2 regions of the Brevundimonas sp. NPDC007368 genome follow, and region 1 is predicted to be linked to the other one. Evidence: predicted binding sites of a transcription regulator. Region 1 holds the regulator's gene; the other holds the start of a gene.

The links. The regulator LexA, encoded in region 1, represses DNA repair genes until DNA is damaged. The targets are predictions, from matches to a motif close to ATGTTCNCNANNTGTTCT.
Region 2: the regulator LexA is predicted to act here: its motif matches at 7,848-7,865, upstream of ACFYLW_RS06235 (putative DNA modification/repair radical SAM protein).

The regions. Positions count from the first base shown of each region.
Region 1 is NZ_JBIAFA010000002.1:297,305-311,379, forward strand. Features, by position in the region: gene lpxD (UDP-3-O-(3-hydroxymyristoyl)glucosamine N-acyltransferase) at 1-881, shown strand, start outside; gene fabZ (3-hydroxyacyl-ACP dehydratase FabZ) at 878-1,342, shown strand; gene lpxA (acyl-ACP--UDP-N-acetylglucosamine O-acyltransferase) at 1,339-2,127, shown strand; gene ACFYLW_RS05140 (UDP-2,3-diacylglucosamine diphosphatase LpxI domain-containing protein) at 2,124-2,975, shown strand; gene lpxB (lipid-A-disaccharide synthase) at 2,972-4,138, shown strand; gene ACFYLW_RS05150 (hypothetical protein) at 4,270-4,602, shown strand; gene ACFYLW_RS05155 (hypothetical protein) at 4,691-4,864, opposite strand; gene gltA (citrate synthase) at 4,998-6,299, opposite strand; gene gltX (glutamate--tRNA ligase) at 6,365-7,780, opposite strand; gene ACFYLW_RS05170 (ComEC/Rec2 family competence protein) at 7,947-9,953, shown strand; gene lexA (transcriptional repressor LexA) at 9,934-10,626, opposite strand; gene trpC (indole-3-glycerol phosphate synthase TrpC) at 11,749-12,546, opposite strand; gene trpD (anthranilate phosphoribosyltransferase) at 12,543-13,580, opposite strand; gene ACFYLW_RS05190 (aminodeoxychorismate/anthranilate synthase component II) at 13,585-14,075, opposite strand, start outside.
Region 2 is NZ_JBIAFA010000002.1:525,788-539,862, reverse strand. Features, by position in the region: gene ACFYLW_RS06280 (ligase-associated DNA damage response DEXH box helicase) at 1-547, opposite strand, end outside; gene ACFYLW_RS06275 (FAD-dependent oxidoreductase) at 653-1,867, shown strand; gene ACFYLW_RS06270 (SemiSWEET family sugar transporter) at 1,941-2,207, shown strand; gene ACFYLW_RS06265 (DUF3008 family protein) at 2,425-2,616, shown strand; gene ACFYLW_RS06260 (cisplatin damage response ATP-dependent DNA ligase) at 2,864-4,486, opposite strand; gene ACFYLW_RS06255 (ligase-associated DNA damage response exonuclease) at 4,486-5,505, opposite strand; gene ACFYLW_RS06250 (SDR family oxidoreductase) at 5,708-6,601, shown strand; gene map (type I methionyl aminopeptidase) at 6,619-7,389, opposite strand; gene ACFYLW_RS06240 (ParD-like family protein) at 7,386-7,598, opposite strand; gene ACFYLW_RS06235 (putative DNA modification/repair radical SAM protein) at 7,866-9,107, shown strand; gene ACFYLW_RS06230 (UdgX family uracil-DNA binding protein) at 9,107-10,552, shown strand; gene ACFYLW_RS06225 (TonB-dependent receptor domain-containing protein) at 10,782-13,304, shown strand; gene ACFYLW_RS06220 (alkaline phosphatase D family protein) at 13,316-14,075, shown strand, end outside.

The sequences.
Region 1 (14,075 bases):
CGATTGCGTTTCTGGGCGACCGAAAGTTCTCCGCCGCCCTGGCCGAGACCCAGGCCGGCTGCGTGATCGTGCCGGCATCGGCGGTCGAGCTGGCGCCCGCCGGCGCTGCCGTCATCGTCTCGGACGAGGCGCAGGCGAGCTGGGCGCGGGCTTCGGCCGTGCTGCACCGATCGATCCGCCTGGACCGGGCCATCACCGCCGCCGAGGCCGCCGAGGACGACTCCGTGGTGATCGAGCCGGGCGTGGTGCTGGGCGAGGGGGTCCGCATCGGGCGCGGCACGCGTATCGGCGCCAACACCGTCGTCGGGCCGGGCGTCCAGATCGGCCGCGACTGCTTGATCAGCCCGGGCGTGACCATTGGTTTCGCTCTGCTGGGCGACCGGGTGAAGCTGTTGGCCGGCGCGCGGATCGGCGAATCGGGATTCGGCGCCGCAGGGTCGAAGTCCGGCCCGGTGGACATTCCGCAGTTGGGCCGGGTCATCCTGCAGGACGGGGTGACGGTCGGGGCCAACTCCTGCATCGACCGGGGCGCCTATGACGACACCGTCATCGGCGAGAACACCAAGATCGATAATCTGGTCATGATCGGCCACAACTGCGTCATCGGGCGCAATAATCTGATGGCCGCCCACACCGGCATCTCCGGCTCGGTCACGACCGGCGACAACTGCATCTTCGGCGGCCGGGCGGGCGTGGGCGACCACATCGCCATCGGCGAAGGCGCGCGCGTCGCGGCCGGCGGCGGCGTCCTGGCCGATATTCCGCCGGGAGAGATCTGGTCCGGCTATCCCGCCAAGCCGCTGCGCCAGTTCTTGCGCGAGACGGTGTGGCTGTCCAAACAGGCGTCCCAGAAGAAGGGCGCGAAGGAATCGAAAGAATGAGCGAAGACAACAAGATCGATTACGCCGAGGTGATGCGTCGCCTGCCGCACCGCTATCCCTTCCTGCTGGTCGACAAGGCCGAGGACTTCGTGGCGGCGACCTCGATCGTCGGCATCAAGAACGTCACCCACAACGAACCCTTCTTTCCGGGCCACTTCCCGATCGACCCGGTCATGCCGGGCGTCCTGATCGTCGAGGCCATGGCCCAGACCGGCGCCCTGCTGATGTCCAAGTCGCTGGATGTGGCCGTGGCCGACAAGGTCATCATGTTCATGTCGATCGACGGCGTGCGCTTCCGCAAGCCCGCCCGTCCGGGCGACCAGCTGCGCATGGAGGTCAAGGTGATCCGCGCGCGCGGCGACGCCTACAAGTTCCGCGGCGAGACCTTCATCGACGGCAAGCTGGCCGCCGAGGCCGAGTTCATGGCCATGGTCGTCACCGTGGCGGAGCCTGCCCAGTGACCATCCACCCGACCGCCGTCATCGACGCCACGGCCCAGATCGCCGACGGCGTCGTGATCGGCCCCTGGTGCGTCGTCGGCCCGGGTGTGAGCCTGGCCGAGGGCGTCAAGCTGGTCAGCCATGTGGTGGTCCAGCAGGACACCAGCGTCGGCGCGCGGACGGTCATCCATCCCTTCGCCGTCATCGGTGGCGATCCTCAGCACAACGGCTACAAGGGCGAGCCAGTGCGGCTGGAGATCGGCTCCGACAACGTCATCCGGGAGCACGCCACCTTCAACCGCGGCACGCCGCAGGGGACGGGCGTGACGCGCGTCGGCTCGAACGGCCTGTTCATGACGGGCGCCCACGTCGGTCATGACTGCGTGGTCGGCGACAATGTCGTCATGGCCAACAACGCCACCCTGGGCGGTCACGCCCAGGTCGGCGACAAGGTCTTCCTGGGCGGCCTGTGCGCCGTGCACCAGAACGGCCGGGTGGGGCAGGGCGCCATCGTGGGCGGTCTGGCCGCCGTGACGCGCGACGTTATCCCCTATGGCTCGGCCTGGGGCAACCACGCCAGCCTGCACGGCCTCAACCTGATCGGGCTGAAGCGCAAGGGTTACGGCAAGGACGCGGTGCGTCGCCTGCTGGCCGCCTATCGCGACCTGTTCGAGGGCGAGGGCGTCTTCGCCGAGCGTCTGGACCGGGTCGAAACGACCTATGCCGACCTGCCCGAGATCATGGAGATCGTCGCCTTCATCCGCGACGGCGCCAAGCGGCCGCTCTGCCTGCCGGACGCGGAATGACAAGCCCGGAATCTGGGGCGCCCAAGCTGGCCCTGATCGCGGGTTCCGGTGATCTGCCTATCCGTATTGCGACGCGGTGCGAAGCCGAGGGGCGGGCGGTCTTCATCATCCGTCTGGCGGGCTTCGCCGACGAGCATCTGGTGCGCTGGCCGGGGGTAGAGTTCGGCATGGCCGAGATCGGCCGTATCCTTAAGGCGATGAAGGCCGAGGGTTGTGAGGCCGTCTGTTTCGCGGGCTATGTGAACCGGCCTGATTTCAAGACGCTGAAGCCGGATTTCAAAGGGGCGACCCTGCTGCCTGGCATCGTGGCGGCGGCCACCAAGGGCGACGACGCCCTGTTGCGCAAGATCCTCTCGGTGTTCGAGGCCGAGGGATATGCGGTCGAGGGCGCCGACGATATTTTGGGTGGCGAAGCCTTGGCGGCGGGCGCCTTGGGCGCGGTCACGCCGACAGGGGAGCAACTGCAGGACCTGAAGAAGGCGCTGCACGTTGCCGAAAAATCAGGTGAACTGGATATCGGCCAAGGTGCAGTCGTCTGCGACGGTCTGGTTTTGGCGGTCGAGGCGCAGGAGGGTACGGACGAGATGTTGCGCCGCGTCGCGGGTCTGCCCGCCGACCTGCGCGGCGCGCCCGGCGTGCTGAAGGGGGCGCTGGGCAAGGCGCCCAAGCCGATCCAGGACCTGCGGGTGGACATGCCGGTCATCGGGCCGCGCACGGTCGAACTGGCCGCCGCCGCCGGTCTGGCGGGCATTGGCGGTTTCGCTGGACGCCTGATCATCATCGACCATGAAGCCTTGGTCGAGACCGCCGATCGGCTGGGCCTGTTCGTCTGGGGCGTGGAAAGATGAGCCGTCCGCTGAAGATCATGCTGGTGGCGGCCGAGGCCTCGGGCGACGCCCTGGGCGCCGGTCTGGGGCGAGCGCTGAAGACGCGCCTGGGATCGGATGTCAGCTTTGTCGGCGTCGGCGGTCCCAAGATGGCGGCCGAGGGCGTGGCCAGCCCGTTCGACATCGCCGAACTGTCCATCCTGGGCTGGATCGAGGGACTGAAGGCCTATGGTCTGGTCAAGCGCCGGGTGGCCGACACGGTCGCCCTGGCCAAGGCCGAGCAGCCGGACGCCGTCGTCCTGATCGACAGTTGGGGCTTCACCATCCGCGTGGCCAAGGCTCTGCGCGAGGTGCTGCCCGGCGTGCCGCTGATCAAGTATGTCGGACCACAGGTCTGGGCCTCGCGTCCGGGTCGGGCCAAGACCCTGGCCGCCAGCGTCGATCATCTGCTGTCGCTCTACAGCTTTGACGCGCCCTGGTTCGAGCGCGAGGGTCTGCCGACGACGGTCGTGGGGTCACAGGCCCTGCATGTCGACATGGCTGGCGCCGACGGCGCCCGTTTCCGTGCCGCCCGTGGAATCGCCGCCGATGCGCCCCTGCTGCTGGTCCTGCCGGGCAGCCGCCCCAGCGAGATCACCCGCATGACGCCCGTCTTCGAGGCGACGGTGAAGCGCCTGAAGGCGGCGAACCCGTCGCTGGAGATCGCCGTGGTCGCCGCCGGCACGGTCGCCGCCGATGTGGCGGGCCGTGTCGCCGCCTGGCCCTTCCGCGCCCATCTGGCGCCCGAAGCCGACAAGTACGATGCGATGAAAGCGGCCAATGTCGCCCTGGCCACCAGCGGCACGGTCTCCACCGAACTGGCCCTGGCCGGTGCGCCCATGGTCATCGCCTACAAGATCGACGGGCTTTCCTATCTGCTGATGAAGAAGCTGGTGACGGCCAAACACATCACCCTGTTCAACATCGCCGCCGACGAGCGCATCGCGCCCGAGTTCATCCAGAACGACGCCACTCCCGAGAAGTTGACCGAGGCGGTCGGGCGGCTGTTAGCCGACCCGCAGGCGGCGGCTGATCAGGCTGCGCGTCAGACGGCCGCACTGGACCTGATGGGGCGGGGCGGGCCCGACCCGTCGGAACTGGCGGCTGACGCCGTCCTGCGGGTGATTGCGGCTCGAAAGGGCTGAAGGTGCAGACTGTAACGTCGGTGTGTGGTGCCTCAAAGCGCGTCCGCGTTCGACCCGTTGTGGACATTCCCGACGTCCGCGGTTGAGCTCCGCTATCCCCTGATCTAGCCTCCGGCAAAGCGGAGGCGCGCATGAAGGTTCGATCGTTGATTGCGGCGCTAGGATGTGCCCTGGCCGTCAGCGGCTGCGCATCTAGCGGGCAACTCGTCGGCACTGCGGCCGATGGCACGCCGGTCTATGGCAGGAGCTTCACCCCAACCGAACGTGATGGCGCCGTCACTCTGAACTGTGCCGTCGGTGATGATCGAAGGCTAGCGGACTGTCGCATCGTCAGCGAGCGTCCAGAAGGCAAAGGCTTCGGTGCGATCGCGTTGGCCTCTGCTTCCAAGCCAGAAGCCCGCCTGAGAGGAAATTCCCGCGCGGGATCGCGCGTTGAATTCACATTGCGCTTTCGCGAGGATTGAGCGCACGAACCATCCCTCCTAGCGTCCTTCCACGGCCGCTAGGGCGAAAGACCGCTTTCCACCCTGAGCGGACTCCCAAGACGGCCGCTTAGCGCGTCATCCAGGGCTTGTTCGTGCCGGACTTTACCGTGACCGACTTGTCGCGCTGCAGGCCGCCCTTCTGGGGCGGGCCGGAGCGCGCTTTCAGGGCGGCCTGTTTCAGGCGCAGCGCCTTCTGGGCGGGGGTCTCGGCGGCGGGGGCGTCGTCTTTGTGGTCGCTCATGTCGATTCCCTAGCATGGCGGAGCCGTTTCGGCGGCGTGGGGTGAACAAAAAACGCCGGAGCTTTCGCCCCGGCGTTTTTCATTCTTGTTTGGCCGTGGTCAGAAGGTGCAGCCTTCTCGACCCGACACGGCCTTAGCCGCGCTGTTCGATCGACACGTAGTCGCGTTGCGTCGGGCCGGTGTAGAGCTGACGCGGGCGACCGATCTTCTGGGTCGGATCCGACATCATTTCTTGCCACTGCGAGATCCAGCCCACGGTGCGCGCCAGGGCGAACAGGACGGTGAACATGGTGGTCGGGAAGCCCATCGCCGACAGGGTGATGCCCGAATAGAAATCGACGTTCGGGAACAGCTTGCGCGAGGTGAAGTATTCGTCCGACAGGGCGACGCGTTCCAGTTCCTTGGCGACCTGGAACAGCGGATCGTTTTCACGGCCGGTAGCCGCCAGCACTTCATAGGCCGACTGCTGCATGACCTTGGCGCGCGGATCGTAGTTCTTGTACACGCGGTGGCCGAAGCCCATCAGCTTGTACTTGCGGTCCTTAACGCCCTGGATGAACTCAGGAATGCGGTCCGGCGTACCGATTTCCTTGAGCATGTTCAGCGCTTCTTCGTTAGCGCCGCCGTGCGACGGGCCCCACAGGCAGGCGATGCCGGCGGCGATACAGGCGAACGGGTTGGCGCCCGACGAACCGGCCAGACGGACGGTCGAGGTCGAGGCGTTTTGCTCGTGGTCGGCGTGCAGGGTGAAGATGCGGTCCATGGCGCGGACCAGGGCCGGATCGACCACATAATCCTCGGCCGGAACGGCGAAGCACATGCGCAGGAAGTTCTCGGCGTACGACAGGTCGTTGCGCGGCGAGATGAAGGGCTGGCCGATGTGGTACTTGTAGGCGCGGGCGGCGATGGTCGGCATCTTGGCGATCAGGCGGATCGCCGAGATGTCGCGCTGCACCGGATCATGGATGTCCAGGCTGTCGTGATAGAAGGCCGACAGAGCGCCGACAGTGCCGACCATGATCGACATGGGGTGGGCGTCGCGACGGAAGCCTTCGAAGAAGCGGTCGAACTGGGCGTGCAGCATGGTGTGCCGCGTGACGCTCTGCTCGAACTTCTCGTACTGGGCGGCGGTCGGCAGTTCGCCGTGCAGCAGCAGGTGGCAAACTTCAATGAAGTTCGACTTTTCGGCCAGCTGGTCGATGGGATAGCCGCGGTGCAGCAGCACGCCGGCGTCGCCGTCGATGTAGGTCAGAGCCGATTCGCACGAGGCCGTGGAGGTGAAGCCCGGGTCGAAGGTGAAGGCGCCGGTTGCGCCGTACAGCTTGCGGATGTCGATGACGTCCGGTCCGGTCGAGCCCGCGAGGACGGGAAGTTCGACGTTCTTGTCGCCGTAGGTGAAGGTCGCCGTGCCGGCGGGTTTCGCTTGTTCAGTCATCTAGGCCCCTTTTGTTTTCCTTCGACCGGGCGCGGGGAGGCGTCGGCCTGCGTGGTTATGGGTGTTCACTTAGTCTGTTGCAGCGCATCATCCAAGCGCCCCAGACCTTCGTCGCGTCCCAGGGCTGCAAGAATCCGCGCGATGTCGGGCGACACCGAGCCGCCAGTCAAAGCGCCGCGCATGGAAGGCCCTATTTTTCCGAAACCTACGCCTTCTTCCTCAGCGAAGGCCTTAAGTTCGGCTTCGAGGGCGAAAACGTCCCAGCTCTGGAAAAGACGGAGCCGTTCACGGAGTCGTGAAATTCGCTCGCCGCCTTCGCCGCTTAGCAAACCACGGGTTTTCTCATCGAGAGCGAGCGGACGCTGCTTCAGGACGAACTCGGTCTGGGCGACCAGTTCCACGACGGTCTTGGCGCGGTCCTTGACGAAGGGCATGGCGCGCAGCAGGCGGGCCTCGTCGTCGGGCTGCAGGGCGCGGCCCTGGGCCAGGTGGGCGTCCAGGGTCAGCTTGGCCAGACGATCGTCCTCGGCTAGGCGGATCCAATGGGCGTTGACGTGGGCCAGCTTGTCGAAGTCGAGGCGAGCGGGGGCCTTGCCGATGCCCGGCAGGTCGAACCATTCGATCGCCTGTTCGTCGCTGAACAGTTCGTGGTCGCCGTGGGCCCAGCCCAGACGCGCCAGATAGTTGCGCATGGCCTCGGGCAGATAGCCCATCTCGGCGTATTCATGAACCGCCTGGGCGCCGTGGCGCTTGGACAGCTTGGCGCCGTCGGGACCGTGGATCAGCGGGATGTGGGCGAAGGTCGGACGGGTCCAGCCCAGAGCGTCATAGATCAGGCTCTGGCGGGCGGCGTTGTTCAGGTGGTCGTCGCCGCGAATGACGTGGGTCACGCCCATGTCGTGGTCGTCCACCACCACGGCCAGGTTGTAGGTCGGGGCGCCGTCCGAGCGCACGATGACCAGATCGTCCAGCGACGAGGATTCCCAGCGCACGCTGCCTTGCACCGCGTCATCAACCACGACGGCCTGATCCAGCGGGCGGCGGAAGCGGATGGTGGAGGGCTTGGCCAGATCGTCGACGGTCGGTTCACGGTCGCGCCAGGGCGAGACGAAGTCGCGGCCCTCGGCCTTGGCGGCGTCGCGCAGGGCGTTGGTTTCGTCGGCGGTCAGGAAGTCGCGATAGGCATGGCCCGAGGCCAGCAACTGCTCGGCGACCTCGCGGTGGCGGTCGGCGCGGGCGAACTGGAAGACCGGCTCTTCGTCGCCGAACAGCTCCAGCCAGGACAGGCCGTCGAAGATGGCCTTGACGGCGTCGTCGGTCGAACGCTCGCGGTCCGTGTCTTCGACGCGGATCAGGAATTTCCCGCCCCGGCTCTTGGCGTACAGCCAGTTGAATAACGCGGTTCTCGCCCCGCCGATATGCAGGTAGCCTGTGGGCGAGGGGGCGAAGCGGGTGACGACAGTCGAGGAAGGGGAGGTCATTCAGGAAGGGTCCGTTGCGGAGGCCCTTATACGCCCGCGCGCGCCAAAGCGAAGCCTTGCCTTAAGGGTTCTTGACGGGGCGCGCGCCGAGGTCGCGGCGCAGACAGATCGGTGGCGATTGTGGGCGCCGGTCTTCTTTGGCGGCGGGTGTGCGATCTATTTCGCGTTGAAGATTGAGCCGGCGGGATGGCCGCTGATGCTGGCGGCGGTGCTGACAGGCGGGGCCTGGCTGGCAGGGCGGCGGGTGGGGCTGGCGCCGCGCTGGACCCTGCTGCTCTTGATGCTGGCTTGCCTGTGCGGCGGGGCGGCGGTCGCCAAACTCAGGACCGAGGCGGTCAGCGGGCCGATCGCGCCGACCTTGGCCGAACCGGCCATGGTCGAGGCCTGGGTCATGGATGTCGACAGCCCCGGCGAGCGCGGCGCGCGAATCGTCGTGGCGCCGGTGCGGATCAAGGGATTGGCGCCCGAGGCGACGCCGGTTCGGTTGCGGGCGACGGTGCGCGGCGCGCCCCCTGCGCCGGGAACGGCCGTGCGGCTCTACGGCATTATGAATCCGCCGCCCGCGCCGGCCAGCCCGGGAGCCTATGACTTTGGTCGCAACGCCTATTTCCAGGGTATGGGTGGGACGCTGTTCGCGCTGGGCCAGACGCGGCCGACCGCTCTGCCAGAGCCGCCATGGCGAGTGCGGATGGCGATGAAGATCAATGCTGCCCGCTATGCCCTGGCGCAGCGGATCGTGGCGCGGCTGGGCGAGCGGACGGGCGGGATCGCCGCCGCCATGACCACGGGACATGAGACCTGGATCGGGCGCGAGGATCTGGACGCCATGCGCGATTCCGGGCTGGCGCATATCCTGTCGATCTCGGGCTTGCACATGGCCATCGTCGGCGGTTTTGTCTTCTTCGCCGTGCGGCTGGGCGTCGCGCTTTGGCCGTGGCTGGCGCTCAGGGTGTCGGGCAAGAAGGTCGCGGCGGTCGCGGGGCTGATCGCGGTCGGGACCTATCTGGTGGTGTCGGGCGCGCCGCCGCCCGCCGAGCGGGCGGCGATCACGGCATCCATCGCCTTTGTCGCCATCCTGCTGGATCGTCAGGCGGTGACCATGCACGCCCTGGCGGTGGCGGCTTTCACGGTTCTGTTGCTGCAACCCGAGGCCATCGTCACGCCAGGGTTCCAGATGTCGTTTGCGGCGACAGCGGCTCTGGTAGCGCTGTCCGAGGTCTGGCCGCGCCGGATCAAGGAGATCTCCGCGCCCTGGCCCATCGTGGCGGCGCAGAGGCTGGGCAGTTGGCTGCTGATCGCCTGCACCGCCAGTCTGGTGGCGGGCATGGCGACCGGGCCGTTCGCCATGCAGCATTTCAACCGCACCGCCGTCTATGGCCTGGTCGCCAACCTGGGCACGGCGCCGGTCGCGGACTTCATCCTGATGCCCGCGCTGGCGCTGGGCGCGGCGCTGGAGCCGCTGGGGCTGGGCGCGCCCTTCCTGTGGCTGGCGGGCAAGGGCGTCGATCTGATGCTGGCCATCGGCCACTGGACGGCGGGGTTGCCGGGGGCGGTGCGGACCATAGCCAGCGCGCCGGCGGCGGCTCTGCCGGTCGCTTTCCTGGGCATCCTGTTCATCTGCCTGTGGCGCGGGCGGTTGCGCTGGCTGGGCCTGCCGCTGGCGGCGGCGGTGCTGATCTGGCCGCGTCCGGCGGCGCCGGATCTGTGGATCGGCGACGGCGGGACCAATGCGGCCTGGCGGCCGGCCGAGGCGGCGGTCGTGGTGCGGCCCGGCGTCCGCCAGTTCGCGGCCGATCTGTGGTCGCGGCGGCGCGGGTTGGCACTGACGCCGAGACCGGAGGAGGGCTGGGCCTGCAGGCGGTCGTTCTGCGCGCCGGAAGCACCTGAGGCCGGGCCGGTCGCCCTGTGGTGGGGCAAGAAGGCGCCGTCGGTCGAGCAGTTGGACGCGATCTGCCGGTCGGCGTCGGTCGTCAGCAGCCGGGCCGATTTGACATGGTTGCCCGCTTCATGCGCGGACCGGCTGGTGCTGGACGGCGTGGACTACGCGCGCGGGGGCTCGGTCGAGCTGTGGCGCGTCGGCGCGGGCTGGAAGGCGGTCTGGGCGACCGACGTGAGGGGGCGCAGGCCCTGGACCCGTCAGGCCGATCCCGACTTCAGTGATAGCGGCGGATAAGGCCGACCAGCTTGCCCTGAACCGCGACCTGATCCGAGCCGTAGATCTTGGTCTCGTAGTTGCGGTTGGCGGGCTCCAGGGCGATGGAGGCGCCCTTCTTGCGCAGGCGTTTCAGCGTCGCCTGTTCACCCTCGACCAGGGCCACAACGATCTCGCCGGACGAGGCGTCGGCGGTCGATTTGATTATCACCATGTCGCCGTTGAGGATGCCCGCCTCGATCATCGAGTCGCCCTCGATCTCGAGCAGATAGTGCTCGCCTGCGCCCAGCATGGTTTCCGGTACCGGATAGCGGGCGGTCTCATGCTCGATGGCGTCGATGGGGGTGCCCGCCGCGATCTTGCCCATCAGGGCCAGTTCGCGCGTGTCGTTGGCAGGCTCAGCGGCGCGAGGGCGACCGCCGCCCTCGATCACGCCGGGCTTGAAGCCCGCGTGGCCGCGCGGCGCGCCCGCGGTCGCCTGTTCCGGCAGCTTGGTCACTTCCAGCGCGCGGGCGCGGTGGGCCAGGCGGCGGATGAAGCCGCGCTCCTCCAGCGCCGTGATCAGGCGGTGGATGCCCGACTTGGACGCCAGATCCAGCGCCTCCTTCATCTCGTCGAAGGAGGGCGAGACGCCCGTTTCCTGAATCCGTTCATGAATGAACATCAGGAGTTCGTGCTGCTTCTTGGTGAGCATGGGCGCAAGGCTTCCAGAACAAGGCGTGAACCGTTGAGGATGTTCTGTAAGTGTTCTTGCTGAATGTCAACTCGGCCGCGTTGAGGGGGCGCTGCCGCTCAAAGCGGTTTCTCTGGATGTCAGCTAAGGGTGGAAAGCTGCAACACCGACTCATGAGGCCCCCTCATCAGCCTCATTGACGTGTCTGAGACGCCTGCGCCTCTGTCTCTCGCGCCGTCGTCGCTCACGAGCTTCGAACCGCTGGATCCAAAAATATCCTCTCCAGCCGAAGAGCAAGCACCAGGGCGCTCCCCAGATCACACTAATGGCGACCGTGGCTGCTGTAGCTCCGAAAAGCAGCATTGGCACTAACCCCACTGAGACTATGAGGACGAGCCAGTTTCCCACACGGTAAAACTCATGATCGAACTCTCGGTCTAGCCAGCGAACGATCGGGTGATGGTGGGGTGTAGTTTTGGGCACCTACAAACGGGACATTGAAAGTAGTCTATCGTCAAGTTCCGCAATGGGTCGATTACGGTCCTGGGCACCGGAGCCCAGAGCGGACATTGGCCTCCAGGCCGAAAAGCGGTCGCCGTCGATGTCAGCTAAAAATGGGAAGCGGATGTTCCACATTTATATCCGAAAGACAGGAGACCCCGTGATGCCCATGATCAATCCGGTTGGGCGTCATGTGCGAACGCACGCGCCTGTCGCGTTATCAGGCTGTTTGATCGCGGCTTGTACGGGAATGACGGGTCACAGCGCGCCCATTTCGTCAGCGCTAGTCGCTCCGACCAACGAGGAAGTCGTCGCATATGTTCAGACGCATTGGTCCAGCTACTCGGAGCGGACCGCACGCTTTCAGCAGCGTCCAAACGACAACGTGTCCCTCATTGGCGTTCGAGACGTCTCCTGTGGATCATATTACGGCATCCCCGAGTGCCGATTTACAGTGACGGTTAGCATCGATGGCGGATCACCTGTCGATCAGCGCCTGTCGAGCCAGTTTGATAGATACCCAGACGGAAAGCTGTTTGAGACAATCGTGCTTATCCATGAGCGCAGGTGGTAAGAGCTGCACCCCGCCAACGTCCGCGACGGGTCGGAAGCTGACATTTCCTGCTGGGCCGATATCCGACGTTAACTCAGCGACAGCAGGGCCTTCGTCGCCGCTTCCACGTCGTCCTGACGCATCAGGCTTTCGCCGACGAGGATGGCCTGGGCGTGGGCGTCGGCGACGCGCTGAACGTCGTCAGGGGTGAAGATGCCGCTTTCGGCCACCAGCAGGGCTTTCACGGGGCTCAGCATCGACAGGCGCTCGGTGGCGTCGAGGTCGACCTCGAAGGTGCGAAGGCTGCGGTTGTTGATGCCCACCAGATCGCCGCCCAGCTTGCAGGCGCGGGCCATTTCGGCCTCGTCGTGGGTCTCGATCAGGGCGTCCATGCCGAAGCGCTCGGCCTCGGCCAGCAGGTCGGCGGCCAGGGCGTCGTCGACCATGGCCAGGATGATGAGGATGCAGTCGGCGCCCAGGGCGCGGCTCTCGGCCACCTGCCAGGGATCGACCAGAAAGTCCTTGCGCAGGCAGGGCAGGGCGACCGCGTCGCGGGCGGCGGCCAGGAAGGCGTCGTCGCCCTGGAAACTGGGGCCGTCGGTCAGGACGGACAGGCAGGTGGCGCCGCCGCGCTCATAGGCCTTGGCCAGCGCGGGCGGGTCGAAGTCGGCGCGGATCAGGCCCTTGGACGGGCTGGCCTTCTTGATCTCGGCGATCAGGGCGGGGCGGCCGGTTTCTTCGGCGACCCGTTCCAGAGCGGCGCGGAAGCCGCGCGGGGCCGAGGCCTGGGCGGCGAGGACCTCGATGGCGTCCTGAGAGGTCGCGAGCTTGCGGGCGGCCACGTCGTCGCGCTTGTAGGCGGCGATCTTCGCCAGAACGTCGGTCATGCGGCCTCGTCAGGTTGGATAGGGGTGTTGGTGACGCGCACCAGGGTTTCCAGCGCGCGGGCGGCGCGACCGTCGTCGATGACGGCGGCGGCCAGTTCGGCGCCTTCACGCAGGTCGGCGGCGCGATCGGCCACGAGCAGGGCGGCGGCGGCGTTCAGCACGACGATGTCGCGATAGGGACCGCGCGCGCCCGCCAGCAGGGCCGTCAGCGCCGCTGCATTGTGCTCGGCGTCGCCGCCGCGCAGGTCGTCCAGCGTCGCCAGCGGCAGTCCGGCGTCGGCGGGGGTGACGGTGAAGCGGCGGACGGCGCCGTCTTTCCACTCGGCCACCTCGGTCGGGCCGGTCGTGGTCAGTTCGTCCAGACCCTGGCCGTGGACGGTCCAGGCGCGCCGGGCGCCGAGGCGGCCCAGCACCTCGGCCAAAGGCTCCAGCAGGGCGGGATCATAGACGCCCATGACCTGACGGTTCGCGTGCGCAGGATTACAAAGCGGGCCCAGAAGATTGAAAACCGTACGGAAACCGATCTCGGCGCGCACCGGCCCGACGTGGCGCATGGCCCCGTGATAGGTGGGGGCGAACAGGAAGGCGATGCCGGCCTGATGCAGGGCGCGGGCTTGCTGCGGTACGGTGGCGTCGAGGTTGACGCCGAGCGCGGCCAGGACGTCGGAGGAGCCGGATTTGGAGCTGATGGCGCGGTTGCCGTGCTTGGCGACCTTGAGCCCGGCGCCCGCCAGGACGAAGGCGGCGGCTGTCGAGACGTTATAGGTGTGCTGGCCGTCGCCGCCGGTGCCGCAAGTGTCGATCACCTCGTCGAAGGCGTGATCCAACGACAGGGCGGCGTCGCGCATGGCGGTGGCGAAGGCGACGATCTCGTCCACCGTCTCGCCGCGGATGCGCAGGGCCGTGACGGCGGCGGCGACCTGCGACGGGGTCGGTTCGCCGCGCAGGCAGGCCGAGAAGAAGGCGTGGGCTTCATCCGATGTCAGGACACGCCCGTCCACCAGCTTGCCCAGCAGAGGCTTGAAACCATCCATCGGTCTAGACCGTGGCCAGCCGCTTGACGCCCGCCAGGTCAAGGAAGTTGGCGATCATGTCGTGGCCATGCTCGGTGGCGATGGATTCCGGGTGGAACTGGACGCCGTGGATCGGCCGGGTGCGATGGGCCAGACCCATGATCTCGCCGTCGGCGGTCCAGGCGGTGACTTCCAGTTCGGCCGGCAGGGTCTCGCGGCGCACAGCCAGGGAGTGATAACGGGTGGCGGTGAAGGGCGAGGGCAGGCCGGCGAAGACGCTGCGGCCCTCATGCTCGATCGGCGAGGTCTTGCCGTGCATCAGGGTCTTGGCGCGGATGACGTCGCCGCCAAAGGCCTGACCGATGGCCTGATGGCCCAGGCAGACGCCAAAGATGGGCATGTCCAGCGGCGCGGTCGTGATCAGGGGCAGGCAGATGCCGGCCTGATCGGGGGCGCAGGGCCCGGGCGAGAGCAGCACGGCCTCGGGCTTCAGGGCCCAGGCTTCGTCCACCGTCA
Region 2 (14,075 bases), 230 kb from region 1:
GCGCAAAAGTCCTCAGCCGCGCCAGCCCCAACGACAGCAGGTCCCCTCGTTTGGATCCGTGGATGGCGTGGATTTCATCGATGATCACGCATTCCAGATCCTGGAAATAGTCGCGCGCGCCCTTCCAGGCGCAGAACAGGGCCAGCTGTTCGGGCGTGGTCAGCAGAATGTCCGGGGGGAATGTCCTCTGACGCTGGCGCCGGGCCTGGCCGGTGTCGCCCGTGCGCGACTCCACGAGGATGGGGAGATCCATTTCCCTGACCGGGGTCAGGAGGTTCCGTTCGACATCGACCGCCAGGGCCTTGAGGGGGGAGATGTAGAGCGTATGAAGGGTCTTGCGGCCTTTGCGCGGGCCCCGTTCGGCCAGCTGTAGCAGGCTGGGCAAGAAGCCGGCGAGGGTCTTGCCGCCGCCTGTCGGCGCCACGAGCAGGACATCGGCGCCGGCTTTCGCTTTCTCGATCATGTCCCGCTGATGGGGGCGCAGCGTCCAGCCGCGATCCACGAACCAGTCGCGAAAGGTTGCAGGAAGCTGGCGTGTCGGATCCATGGGAGACGTCGTGATCCGGTGAGGCTTGGCCATGGTTTGAGCAACCCTCGACAGGAGCGCGCGTTCCCCGAAGCGGAGGCGCAGGCTGTGCATGTCGGGGGTTGAATGGCGAGGCTGACCCAGAAACGCGACCTGAGGAGCGGTCGATCTATTTGGGCCGACAGCCCGTTTACAGGGACGTCGGTTCGTCCTCTGAAGCAGGCCGTTTCGGTTGATGTCGCCGTCGTCGGCTCCGGGATCAGCGGCGCCCTTATGGCGCATGAGCTATCGCGCGACCACAGGCTGGCCGTCCTTGATCGCAGGGCGCCCCTGACGGGATCGACCATCGCCTCGACAGCGCTCCTGCAATGGGAGATCGATCTTCCACTGGAGGCGCTTGCGCGACGCATAGGCCGACCGAAGGCGCAGCGGGCCTATCTGCGCTCGCGGCGCGCGGTCGACGACCTGAAACAGATCATCGTCCAGGAGGGTATCCGTTGCGGCTACCGTGATCGCGACGCCCTCTATCTTGCCGGTGACGCCTATGGCCGCAGAGCCCTCGAAAGCGAGGCCGCAGCGAGGGCCGACGCCGGGTTGGAGAGCCGTTTTCTGCCGGCGGTGGAGGTTCTTGATCGGTTCGGGATCGACCGAACCGGCGCTATCCTCAGCGGCGGATCGGCCAGCGCCGATCCTGCTCAACTGACCGCAGGACTTCTGAGGCGCGCCCAGGCCCGGGGCGCAAGGCTCTTCTCACCGGTGGATGTGATCGAAGCCGTGTCGGATCCGGACGGGGTGACCCTGCTGACCAGCGCCGGTTTCGCTGTACGGGCTTCAGCGGTGGTCTTCTGTTGCGGTTACGAACGTCCCAAGGGCGTGACTGCGCCTGACTGCCGGGTGGTCTCGACCTGGGCGCTCGCGTCAAAGCCGGGATTCTCCGGTCCAGCCTGGCTGCGAGACACCCTCGTCTGGGAGGGATCAGACCCCTACCTCTACATGCGCACGAGCAATGACGGGCGATTGATCGTCGGCGGCGAGGATGAGGATTCGCCTACCGCCCACGCCAGCCAAGCGCTGCTGAAACGCAAGACAGCGCGCATCCTGGCCAAGCTTAAACACCTGCTTCCCGAGGTCGTGCTGGAGGTCGACTACGCCTGGGCCGGAGCCTTCGGCGAGAGCGCCACCGGCCTGCCCCATATCGCGCCGGTCCCCGGAATGGCCCATGCCTGGAGCGTCATGGGCTTTGGGGGCAACGGCATCACCTCCTCAGTGATCGCCAGCCAGATCGTGGCGGCCTGGGTGAGGGGCGAGACTGACCCGGACGCGGACCTCTATCGTCCCTGACAGGGAGCCCGCGGGCGTCCGCGGCGTTAGGCCAGATCACTGCGGCCGGACCGGTCGAGTTCGGGACTGACCTATGATCTCCATGGCCGATGTGGTGGGTGTCGCCGCCGCCCTGTGCTCCGTCAGCAGTTTCGCGCCCCAGATCTACAAGATCTGGAAGGAGCGCGACGCCTCCAGCGTCTCGCTCAAGACCTACGCCCTGACCGTGAGCTGCTTCATTCTATGGGTGTGTTACGGTCTCCTGACCGAGGCATGGCCCGTGACGCTCGCCAACGGCTGCGCCCTTGTCATGGCCAGCGGCGTCTTGCTGATGAAATGGCGCTTTGAACGGAAGGGCTAGGGACGGCCAAACGCACCGGATTGATCGAGGTCGCGCGGCGGCTCGCGGCCTTCTGTTCGGTACAGGACTCTTCGGGCGTTAGGCGGCCGTGGCGCGACCGCGATCTCGCGTCAGCGCAGTCCCTGAGGAACCCGGGTTTCGGGGGCGGGTTGAACGAAGGCGTCTGACCGGCCTTTCGCTCGATCCGGCAATGATCCGATATCAGGGAGTTTTCGACATGCCCGCCAAATCCGCAGCCCAGCAGAAGGCGGCTGGGGCCGCCCTGGCCGCAAAACGGGGCGATGCGCCGAAAAGCAAGCTTCGGGGCGCCTCGAAGTCCATGGAGGAAAGCATGACCCGCAAGGAGTTGGCGGAAATGGCTTCAACCCCACGCAAGGGCAAGCCGGAGCACACGGGCAAGTCGGCGTGATCCCTGGTTCCTTTGTCCTCTTCGCCTACCTAGGAGACGCCTGATGACTCAACCGGACAAACCGGCCGAACGCACCGGTCGCGAGGCCGAAAATGAGAATCTGCGCCCGCCGGACCGGGCCGGACAGCCGCCGCGGCCGGCGACCGAACCCAGAGGTTCCAAAGCCTCCGGGCTATCGACCGAAACTCGGACGGATCCGGGCTCAGGCGAGCCCAATCCCCGACACAGGGACAGCCGCTAGCCGAAGTCAGGGTGCGGGCGAGGGCGCACCGAGCATGGCTTCCAGCGTATGCAGCTCGTCCGCCTCCCTGGCCGGCTTGTCCCAGCGGATGCGGCTGATGCGGGGAAATCTCATGGCCACGCCGGACTTGTGGCGTTTGGACCTTTGCAGGCCCTCGAAGGCGACCTCGAGCACCAGCCCGAACTCGCGCGTCGCCGTGACGGAGCGGACGGGGCCGAAACGCTCGACCGTGTGCTCGCGCACGAACCTGTCGAGCTGTTTCAGCTCTTCGTCGGTGAAGCCGAAATAGGCCTTGCCGACGGGGGTGAGCACATGGACGCCGTCGGCGTCCTGGGTCCAGACCCCGAAGGTGTAGTCGGAGTAGAAGCTGGAGCGCTTGCCGTGACCGCGCTGGGCGTACATCAGGACGGCATCGATCAGACGCGGATCGCGCTTCCACTTGAACCAGGGCCCTCTGGGGCGGCCGGCTTCATAGACGCTGTCGAGCCGCTTCAGCATCAGCCCCTCCGCCGACTGCGGATCGCCCGGCGGCGGTTCGGCGCGACGGGCCGCCAGGTCTTCCCAGGTCCGGAAGGGCACGAGGGGCGACAGGTCGATGCGGTCAGAGCTGATCTGGGCGACGAAACCTTCCAGGCGCTTGCGGCGCTCGGCGAAGGGCAGGGCGCGCAGGTCTTCCCCGTCGGCGGCCAGAAGGTCGTAGGCGCGCACGCCCGCCGGGTGGCTGATCATCAGCTTGGCGTCCGCCGTCTTGCGGTTCAGCCTTTGCTGCAGGTCGCAGAAGGGCGCGACCCGACCCTCGCGCAGCACCAGAAGCTCGCCGTCGATGACCCCCTCGTAGGCCAGGGCGGCCACGACATCGGGAAAGGCTCCGGACACGTCTTCGCCGGTGCGGCTGTAGAGGCGTTTGACGCCCCTTTCGCTGACCGCCTGAACGCGGATGCCGTCCCACTTCCATTCGGCGGCGTATTCGCCGGGCTCCAGCCTGGGCAGGTCGACGGCTTCGTCGATCGGCTGGGCCAGCATGACCGGACGAAAGCGACCGTGCGCCATGGCCGAGGGGCGCTCGGTCCTGCCGTCCAGCCAGGCCAGAAGGTCGGCATAGGGCGGGGGCTGGGCGTGCCAGACCTCCTGTATGTCAGCGACCTCGACCCCGCCGAAGTCCGCCGCCGCCTGCCAGGCCAGTCGCGCCGAGACGCCGACGCGCAAGCCCCCGGTCACCAGCTTCAGCAGGGCCCAGCGCCCGTCGGCGTCAAGGGCGTCCAGCCAGGCTTCCAGCAGGGCCTGAACCTCGACCCGTTTGGCGGCGTTCAGGGTGTCGATCACCTCGGACAGTTCCGGCTCGCGGTTGGCGCCGTGACGGGCCGGCCAGATCAGGGCGACGGTCTCCGCCAGGTCGCCGACATAGTCGTAGGACAGGCGGAAGAGTTCGGGATCGACCCGCCCCTCGACGACCTGACGAATTACAGCCGGCTTGGCGGCGGCGAAGGAGAGGGCGCCCGTCAGGGCGGCCAGCGCCCAGCCCCGGTCGGGATCGGGGGCGTCGGCCAGGTGGTCGCGGATCAGCCGCAGCTTGGCGTTGCGCGAGGCTGTGAAGGACAGCCTGTCGAGCAGGGCGGCGAAGGCGCGCATCAGTCGTCGTCCTCGTCTTCATAGCCGACCAGATGCAGGGCGCGGGCCTTCAGCCCCTGCAGTTCAGCCCAGCGGCGCAGGGCGTCGTCACGGCCGTGGGTGATCCAGATTTCCTGCGGCGACAGTTCGGTCAGGGTGGCGGTCAGCTCGTCCCAGTCGGCGTGGTCGGAGAGGATCAGCGGCAGTTCTACGCCGCGCTGGCGTACCCGCGCCCGGACGCTCATCCAGCCCGAGGCGAAGGCCGTGACAGGATCGGGGAAACGTCGGCTCCAGCGGTCGGCGATGGCGGAGGGCGGAGCGACGACGATGCGCCCGGCGAAGTCGGCCTTTGATCCCGTGGCCGGGGCCAGCGGTCCCAGATCGACGCCGAAATGCTCGTACAGCCGGTTCAGCCTTTCCAGGGCGCCGTGGACATAGATGGTCTCGTCATAGCCCGCCTCGCGCAGCAGACGGATGACGCGCTGCGCCTTGCCCAGGGCGTAGGCGCCGACCAGATGGGCCCGCTCCGGGAACTGCTGGACCGAGCGCAGCAGCCTTCCGATCTCCTGGGTGTCGGGAGGGTGGCGAAAGACCGGCAGGCCGAACGTCGCCTCGGTGATGAAGACGTCGCTCGGCACGGGCTCGAAGGCGGCGCAGGTGGGATCGCGACGGCGCTTGTAGTCGCCCGAGGCGGTGACGGTCAGGCCGCCCTGACGGACGGTCGCCTGGGCCGAGCCCAGAACATGTCCGGCCGGGGCCAGCGAGATCTCAACGCCGCCGACCTTGAGCCGCTCGCCATAGGCCAGAGCCTGGGTGCGCCCGGCGAAGTCCGCGCCATAGCGCTCGCCCATGATGGCCAGGGTCTCGACCGTGGCCAGGACGGCGCCGTGTCCCGCGCGGGCATGATCCGCATGACCATGGGTGATCACGGCCCGGTCCACCGGGCGCGGCGGGTCAATGTAGAAGTCGCCTCCCGGGCACCACAGGCCGGCGGGGGTGGGCTGGAGGACCGAGGCGAAACCTTGATTGGGCGAGGGCATGCGCTTCGGGCGTCTCCAGGTGAAGGCCGTCGCCCGGCGGCGGCAAGCGCGCCGTGGGGCGGCAAGGGAGAACGCGGCGGGCTCGCCAGCGTTGCGAGGGTCGGGTCGGCGGCCGGGTGGAACGTCGCGAGGGACGAGGACATTAGATCGGCGTCCCCTGCGCCGCCCCTGGCCGGGACAGGCGCCAAAACGAGGAAGAGCCATGTCCGATCGTCTCGCCATGCAGGATCCGCGCAACCAGTATCCCCGACCGCCCTTTCCCCGTCAGCCCCAGGCTGAACCCGGCCTGGCGGGCCGGATGATCCCGCGACCCGACCACGGAGAGGACAGCTATGTCGGACATGGCCGTCTGAAAGGGCGCCGGGCCCTGATCACGGGCGGTGATTCCGGCATCGGGCGGGCGACGGCGATCGCGTTTGCCCGAGAAGGTGCGGACGTGGCCATCGGCTACCTGCCGTCCGAGGAGGCGGACGCCGCAGAGGTGGTCGCCCTGATCGAGAAGGCCGGGGTGAAGGCCCTGGCCCTGGCCGGCGACGTCAGTGACGAAGCGTGGAACAGGACCATGACGGCCCGCGTCGTCGAGGCGTTCGGCGGCCTGGACATCCTGGTCGTCAACGCCGGCCACCAGCAGTACCGCGAGGATATATCAGAGGTTTCGACGGCGGATTTCGACGCCACGATGAAGACCAATCTCTACGCCTTGCACTGGATTTGTCAGGCCGCAGCGCCTCATCTGCCGCCGGGCGCGGCCATCATCACCACCGCCTCGATCCAGGCCTATGAGCCGTCGGACATCCTGTTGGATTATGCGACCACCAAGGCCGGGATCGTCGCCTACACCAAGGCCCTGGCCAAGCAGATGATCGAGAAGGGCGTGCGGGTGAACGCCGTCGCGCCGGGACCCTTCTGGACGGTGCTGCAGCCCAGCGGCGGTCAGCCTCAGGAGAAGGTTGAGCAGTTCGGGGCCCACAGCGCCTTCGGCCGGCCGGGGCAGCCCGTGGAGATCGCTCCGGTCTATGTCCTGCTGGCCTCCCAGGAAGCCAGCTTCGTCACCGGAGAGGTCTGGGGCGTGACCGGCGGGGCCGGGATCGGCTGACCAAAAGCCCGCCTGATCTAGGCGGCGTGCCGCGCTTCGTCCGGTCGAAGGGTCAGGACCCGGACGCCGTCGCGGGTGACGGCGACGGTGTGTTCGAACTGGGCGGAGAGCTTGCCGTCGGCGGTGACGACGGTCCATCCGTCGTCCAGGGTCTCCACGGTGCGGCGGCCCTGGTTGAGCATGGGCTCGATGGTGAAGACCATGCCTTCGCGCAGCCTCATGCCGGTTCCGGGCTTGCCGAAATGCAGGACCTGGGGCGCTTCGTGCATCTCGCGGCCTATGCCGTGGCCGCAGAAGTCACGCACGATGGAATAGCCGTTCTTCGTCGCGTGCCGCTCGATGGCGTGGCCGATATCTCCCAGCGTGGCGCCGGGACGGACGGTGCGGATCCCCTTCCACATGGCCTCATAGGTGGTCTGGACCAGGCGTCGGGCGGGGCGGGCCACCTCGCCGATGAGATAGGTCTTGCTGGAATCGGCGATGAAGCCGTCCTTCTCCAGGGTGATGTCCAGATTGATAATGTCGCCGTCGCACAGGATCTCGTCGGCGGACGGCACGCCGTGGCAGACGACCTGGTTGCGCGAACTGTTGAGCACGAAGCCGTAGCCGTACTGGCCCTTGCTGGCAGGTCGAGCTTTCAGTTCATCGACGATGAAGGTCTCGACCAGGCTATCGATCTGCAGGGTGCTCATGCCTGCCAGCGTCAGGCCGTCCAGATAGGTGAAGACCGAAGCCAGCAGCCGTCCGGCCTCGGCCATCAGTTCGATCTCGGCAGGGGTCTTGGTCATGCGACGGCAGAGCCGGCCAGGTCGGCGCAGACGCCGGCCGCCTTGAGTTCGCGCGCGGCCAGTTCCTGAAAGGACAGGCCGGGGTTCAACTCGCCCAGCATGCCGATCCTGATCCAGAAGGCGGCCTGGGCGTTGATGGAGCGACAGGAGGCCTTGCTGGCCCGGCGCAACTGCTCGTGCAGTTCGTCTTCGATATTGACGATGCCCATGGGGGATCCTGAATATATGTTTCGCACATGAATCATATATCGACATGTCTTGAAGGGCAAGCGCATGCGGTGATCCGCCTGCGGGCCTCGGCCGCTTCAGACTTCGAACACGCGGTAGGGCTTGTCGCCCAGGGTGAGAGCGGCGCGGGTCTGACAAGGGCTTTGGTCGCCGGGATCGGCGTCTCTGGCAGACGGCTCCATTGGCCTTCTGACCCATGCTTTACGGTCACGCTGTACCTTGTCGAGAAAGGAACGTATCATGAACAAATGGCGCGTATCGAACTTCGACGAAAGCTCTCCATCCTGTCTGACGCGGCCAAGTATGACGCCTCGTGCGCATCCTCCGGCGCCCCCAGGCGCAACTCCCTCGGGGGCAAGGGCGTAGGTTCGACGGAGGGCATGGGCATCTGCCACGCCTATACGCCGGACGGGCGCTGCGTCAGCCTGCTGAAGATACTGCTGACCAACTTCTGCATCTACGATTGCGTCTACTGCATCAATCGGTCGTCCTCGAACGTCGAGCGGGCGCGGTTCACGGTCGACGAGGTGGTCGACCTGACGCTGGCCTTCTACAAGCGCAACTACATCGAGGGACTGTTCCTCTCGTCCGGCGTCGTTCGCTCGGGGGATTACACGATGGAGCAGCTGGTCGAGGTTGCACGCCGCCTGCGCGAGGATCACGACTTTCGAGGCTATATCCACCTCAAGCTGATCCCCGAGGCGGACGAACGGCTGGTGGCTTTGGCGGGGCGCTACGCCGACCGTCTGTCGGCCAACATCGAGCTGCCGCGCGACGAGGCCCTGGGGCGGTTGGCTCCCGAAAAGGACGCCCGCCTGATCCGCAAGACCATGGGGCGGGTCAGGCTGAGGCTGGAAGCGGCCAGGCCCGGAAAGAGGGACCGGGCCCGCCCCCCGGCTTTTGCGCCCGCGGGCCAGTCGACCCAACTGATCGTCGGGGCGGACGGCGCGCCGGACACGGAAATCCTGGACCGCAGCGCCTCTCTCTATGGCGGTTACCGCCTGCGCCGGGTCTATTATTCGGCCTTCAGCCCCATTCCCGACAGCTCCAGCATCCTGCCGCTGTCGAAACCCCCGCTCATGCGCGAGCATCGCCTCTATCAGGCGGACTGGCTGATGCGCTTCTACGGCTTCACCGCGCCCGAGATCGGGGAGGGGGCGTCGGACGGCATGCTGGATCTGGCGGTCGATCCCAAGCTGGCCTGGGCGTTGAAGCGGCGCGACGTCTTCCCGACGGATGTCAATCTGGCGGCCCGCGAAGATCTGTTGCGCGTTCCGGGGCTGGGGGTGAAGGCGGTGGATCGCATCCTGTCTGTCCGGCGCTATCGCACCCTGCGCCTGGAGGACGTGGCGCGTCTGACGCGTTCCATAGACAAGGTGCGCCCCTGGATCGTCGCCCTGGACTGGACACCCGGAGGATTGACGGACGCGGCTGATCTTCGCGCCCGACTGGCCCCCAGCCGCGCACCGGAACAGTTGAGCCTGTTCTGATGCGCACCGCCAGGCTGGAGAACGAGACGGATTTCGCCGGATGGAAGGCGGTCGCTCGCCGGCTGCGCATGGACGGGGTCGAGCCCGCCAGCGTCCGCTTTGTCACGGCCGGTTCTTTCCAGGGCGGGCTTTTCGACGCTGACGGGGAGGCGAGCGCGATAGCCGTGGACGACGCCTTCGTCGTTCCTCGAGCCTTCATGGAAACGGCAGGCGACCTGATCCTGCATCGCGCGCCGGATCGGTTCGACCTGATGTACCGCTTGCTGTGGCGGCTGCGGGACGAACCCGATCTGATGCGGGTGGCGTCTGATCCGGATGTCGCCGCAGCGGCCGAGCGTGTGAAGAACGTGCGCCGCGCCAGCCACAAGATGAAGGCCTTCGTTCGTTTTCGTGAGACAAGCGATGCGCAAGGCGAGCGCTGGGTCGCCTGGTTTGAGCCGGCGCATCGCGTTCTGGAGAAGACCGCCCCCTTCTTCGCGCGACGCTACAGCACGATGCGGTGGACCATTCTCACGCCGGACGGGACCGCTCACTGGGATGGGGACGGTCTCGTCCTTGGCCCTCCGGGACGACAGGAGGAGGCGCCGCAGGACGACGAGGTCGAGGATTTCTGGCGCACCTACTATGCCTCGACCTTTAATCCGGCACGTCTGCGCACGCGCATGATGCAGTCGGAGATGCCGAAGCGGTACTGGAAGAACCTGCCCGAGGCGTCTCTGATTCCCGGACTGGTGGCCTCGGCCGCGACCCGCACCGAGGTCATGGTCTCCGAACCCTCGCCCCTTCCCAATGAGAAGTTCCGGCGCCTTCGCCCGCCGACCGTGGATCGGACGGCGACCGATGAGCTTGTCGCCTTGGAACCGGCGGACCTGGAGCGAGGCGTGCAGAACTGCCGTCGCTGCCCCCTCTGGCGGGATGCGACCCAGGGCGTTTGCGGGCAGGGAGCGCGCGAGGCGCGTCTGATGATCGTGGGCGAGCAGCCCGGCGATCATGAAGACCTGGCGGGACAACCCTTCGTCGGGCCAGCAGGTCAGGTTCTCGACGCCGCCCTGGCTGAAGCGGGCGTCCATCGCGCAGGGGTCTACCTGACCAATGCGGTCAAGCACTTCAAGCATGAGCCGCGCGGCAAGCGCCGCCTGCACAAGACGCCCGGCGCGGGCGAGGTCCAGGCCTGCCGTTGGTGGCTCGATCAGGAACGAAGACTCGTCAAACCGCGGCTCATCCTCGCCATGGGCGCGACCGCGGGCCTGGCGGTCCTGGGACGAAAGCCCTCCATCCTGTCGGAGCGGGGCGTCGTGATTGAAACCTCGGATGGCGCGCGCGTTCTGCTGACGCTCCATCCCGCCTTTGTCTTGCGTGCGCCCGATCCTGAAGCGCGTCGCCGCGCCTATGCGACACTCGTCGAAGACCTCAGGATGGCTTGGAAAGAAGCGGAGTTGGCCTGATCCGGTCCGACCTCGGCTGGGCCACGAGCAGTGACCACTAGCGTCGCTTGTCTACATTGACGGCAGGGGAGGCGTCGACGAGCGGCGCCTCCCTTGTCTCTTTAAAACTGTTTCGCATCCGGAGTGTTGGTCGCTGATTTGAAGCGCCAGCTTCACTGTGGATTTGCGGAGGCGTCGTGGGTGCGACACCGACGCCCACTACGCCTCCCGGACCTTCAAGGGGGATGCGATGTTGAAATCCGTGGCGAACAAGGCTGGCCTGCTGACGGGCGCGGCGATGCTGGGTCTGATGGCGGGCGGCGCGGCCCAGGCCCAGAGCGTGGCCCAGGACCATGTCTCGACAGTGGACGACGTCATCGTCACCGCCCAGCTGCGTGCTCAGGACCCGATCGAGGTTCCTTTCGCCCTGACGGCCTATAGCGGCCAGTTCCTTGAGAACCTGGGCGTGCAGGAGTTCGAACAGCTGTCGGCCTTCGTGCCCGGTTTCCTGGTGCAGAACCAGTCGCCGAACAATCCGGGCTTCGTCATGCGGGGCATCACCTCGGACTCGGGCGCGGCCACGGCCGAGCCGCGCGTTTCGGTGTTCCAGGACGGGGTGTCGATCTCCAAGTCGCGCGGTTCCTATGTCGAGTTGTTCGATCTGGAGCGGGTCGAGATCGCCAAGGGACCGCAATCGACCCTCTATGGTCGCGGCGCCTTGATCGGGGCGGTCAATCTGGTGCAGAACCGCGCCCGTCCGGGGCAGTTCGACGCCGAGATGCGCGCCGAGATCGGCGACTACGGCTACCGCTCGGTCGAGGGTTTCGTGAACGCGCCGGTAGGCGAGGATGCGGCCCTGCGTCTGGCCACGCGGATGAAGACCCGCGACGGTTCGGTCGAGAACCTGCTGGGCGGGGAAGACTACAACGGCATCGAAACCAAGGCCTTCCGCCTGTCGGGTGCCTGGGAGCCGACGGACACGCTGCGCGCCGACCTGATCGCCAACTATCAGACCGACGCCGCCACCGGCACCTCGTTCAAGTCCATCGCCTATGATCCGGCCGACCCGACGACGGGCGCTGTTCTGGGCGGGCGGGCGCCGTGGGACGGCGCGGCACTGACGCCGGGCGCCGCCTTCGACGGCGGAAAGAGCCTGGGCCTGGACCGCAAGGTGTGGGGCGTGACGGGTCTGGTGAAGTGGACGCTGACGCCGTCGCTGTCGCTGAACTCGACCACGGCCTATCGCCAGTTCGACTCCTACGAGACCTTCGACGCTGACGGTTTGTCGCTGCCGCTGCTGACGGCGGCGGAGGAGGCCTATGGCGAGCAATGGAGCCAGGAGTTCCGACTGAACTGGGACAATGGCGGGCGCCTGTCGGGCTTCGTCGGCGCCGGCTGGTTCCGCGAGGAGGGTTATCAGCGCACGCCGACCCAGTTCGACGAGCGCATCGCCCTGGCCCAACTGGCCGGACTGCTGGACGGATCACCGACGGCGGTGGGCCGCAACACCCTGCCTGTTTCGGCCTATCCGACCGTGGCGCGCCAGTTCCTGCAGGCGACGCTGACGCCCCTGGGCGCCGGGGCCCTGGCCGCGCCGATCGCGGCGAACCTGAAGTCGGCGCACATCGAGATCCCGATCAACAGCGCCGATCTGACCTCCTGGGACCTGTTCGCTGATCTGACGTTCAAGGCCACGGACCGGCTCGAGTTCGCGGGCGGGGTTCGCTACACCCGCGATGACAAGACCACGGGCTACGCCAGCTCGGTCGCCAACGGCCGGTCCATCGCCGGCGGTCTGCTGGCGGTGCTGCAGGGCGCGGTCCCGGCAGCCCAGGTTCCGGCCCTGCTGGGCGGTCTGGCCAATCCCAATGCAGTCAACCTGCCGGCCTCGGCCCTGCCGCTCTTTGGCCTGACGGCCCAGCCGACCGCCAACAACGGCGACTTCGTCTACGGCGACCATGATGACGACGGCTTCACCTGGCGTCTGACCGCCCGTTACGCCCTGTCGGACGAGGCCAGCCTCTACGCCAACTACGCGCGGGGCCGTCGCCCTGAGGTTCTGAGCGTCAGCGGCCCTTCCGCTCCGCTGGGCGCGCCGACCTTCAAGGTCATCGAGGCTGAGACGGTCGACAGCTTCGAAATCGGCGCCAAGGCGGCGCTGATGGACGGTCGCCTGCGTCTGGACGGCGCGGTCTTCCACTACGCCTATGACAACTTCCAGACCACGGTCCAGGAAGGCACCCGCTTCATCACCACCAATGCGGGCGAGGCCAGCGCCTATGGCTTCGAGGGGCAGGTCTTCTGGGCCGCCGCCGAGAACGTCGATCTGTTCGGCACCTACGGCTACAACCACTCGCGCTTTGAAGCGGGCCTCTATGACGGCAACCATTTCCGCCTGTCGCCGGACAACATGGCCTCGATCGGCGCGATCTGGCGTCTGCCGGTCGCGGGCGGCGTGGTCGAGGTCCAGCCGACCTGGACCTGGCAGTCCAAGGTCTTCTTCGACGACAACAACGACATCCCGGCCTTGCAGACCCAGAACTTCGTCGCCGACCTGGTCCAGGACGAATATCAGGACAGCTATGGCTTGCTGAACCTGCGGGTCCGCTACGCCTCGGCGTCCGGAAACTGGGGCGTCGAGGCCTTCGGCGAGAACCTGCTGGACGAGGAATACATCAAGGACGCGGGCAATACGGGCGATGCGCTCGGCCTGCCGACCTTCATCGCCGGACGCCCCGCCAGCTACGGCGTGGGCTTCACCGTTCGCTACTGAGGGCCAGGCGCATGACCATGAACCGTCGCGGCCTTCTGGGCCTGTTCGGGGCTGGAGCGGCCATCGGCGCGACGCCCGCAATGGCGGAGGCGGATTCGGTCGCTTTCGCTCACGGCGTCGCCTCAGGCGATCCCGGGACGGACCGGGTGATCCTGTGGACGCGCGTGACGCCGGGGGAGGGCTTCAACGGCCCGATCTCCGTGACTTGGCGCGTTCTGGATGGTGAAGCCGTAGCGGCTTCAGGCCGGTTCGAGACCGGTCCTGAGCGCGACTACACGGTCAAGATCGATGCCGCGGGTCTGCGTCCCGGCCGGGACTATCGCTATGATTTCGCCGTCGGCGAAACGCGTTCGCCGATCGGCCGCACCCGCACCCTGGCGGCCGAGGGCGTGACGCCGGTCAATCTGGCGGTCGTGTCGTGCCAGCTCTATCCGGGCGGCCTGTTCAACGCCTATGAAGCCATCGCCGCCCTGCCGTGGCTGGACGCCGTGGTCCATCTGGGCGACTACATCTACGAATATGGGTCCGAGGCCGACGCCTATGGCATGGTCACGGGCGCCGCGCTGAACCGCATCCCAGAGCCGCGCCACGAGATTGTGACCCTGGCCGACTATCGGAGCCGTCACGCCCAGTACAAGACCGACGCCGACCTGCAGGCCGCCCACGCACGCGTCCCCTTCATCTGCGTCTGGGATGACCATGAGACAGCCAATGACGCCTGGCTGCACGGCGCCGAGAATCACCAGCCTGAGACCGAAGGCGACTTCGCGG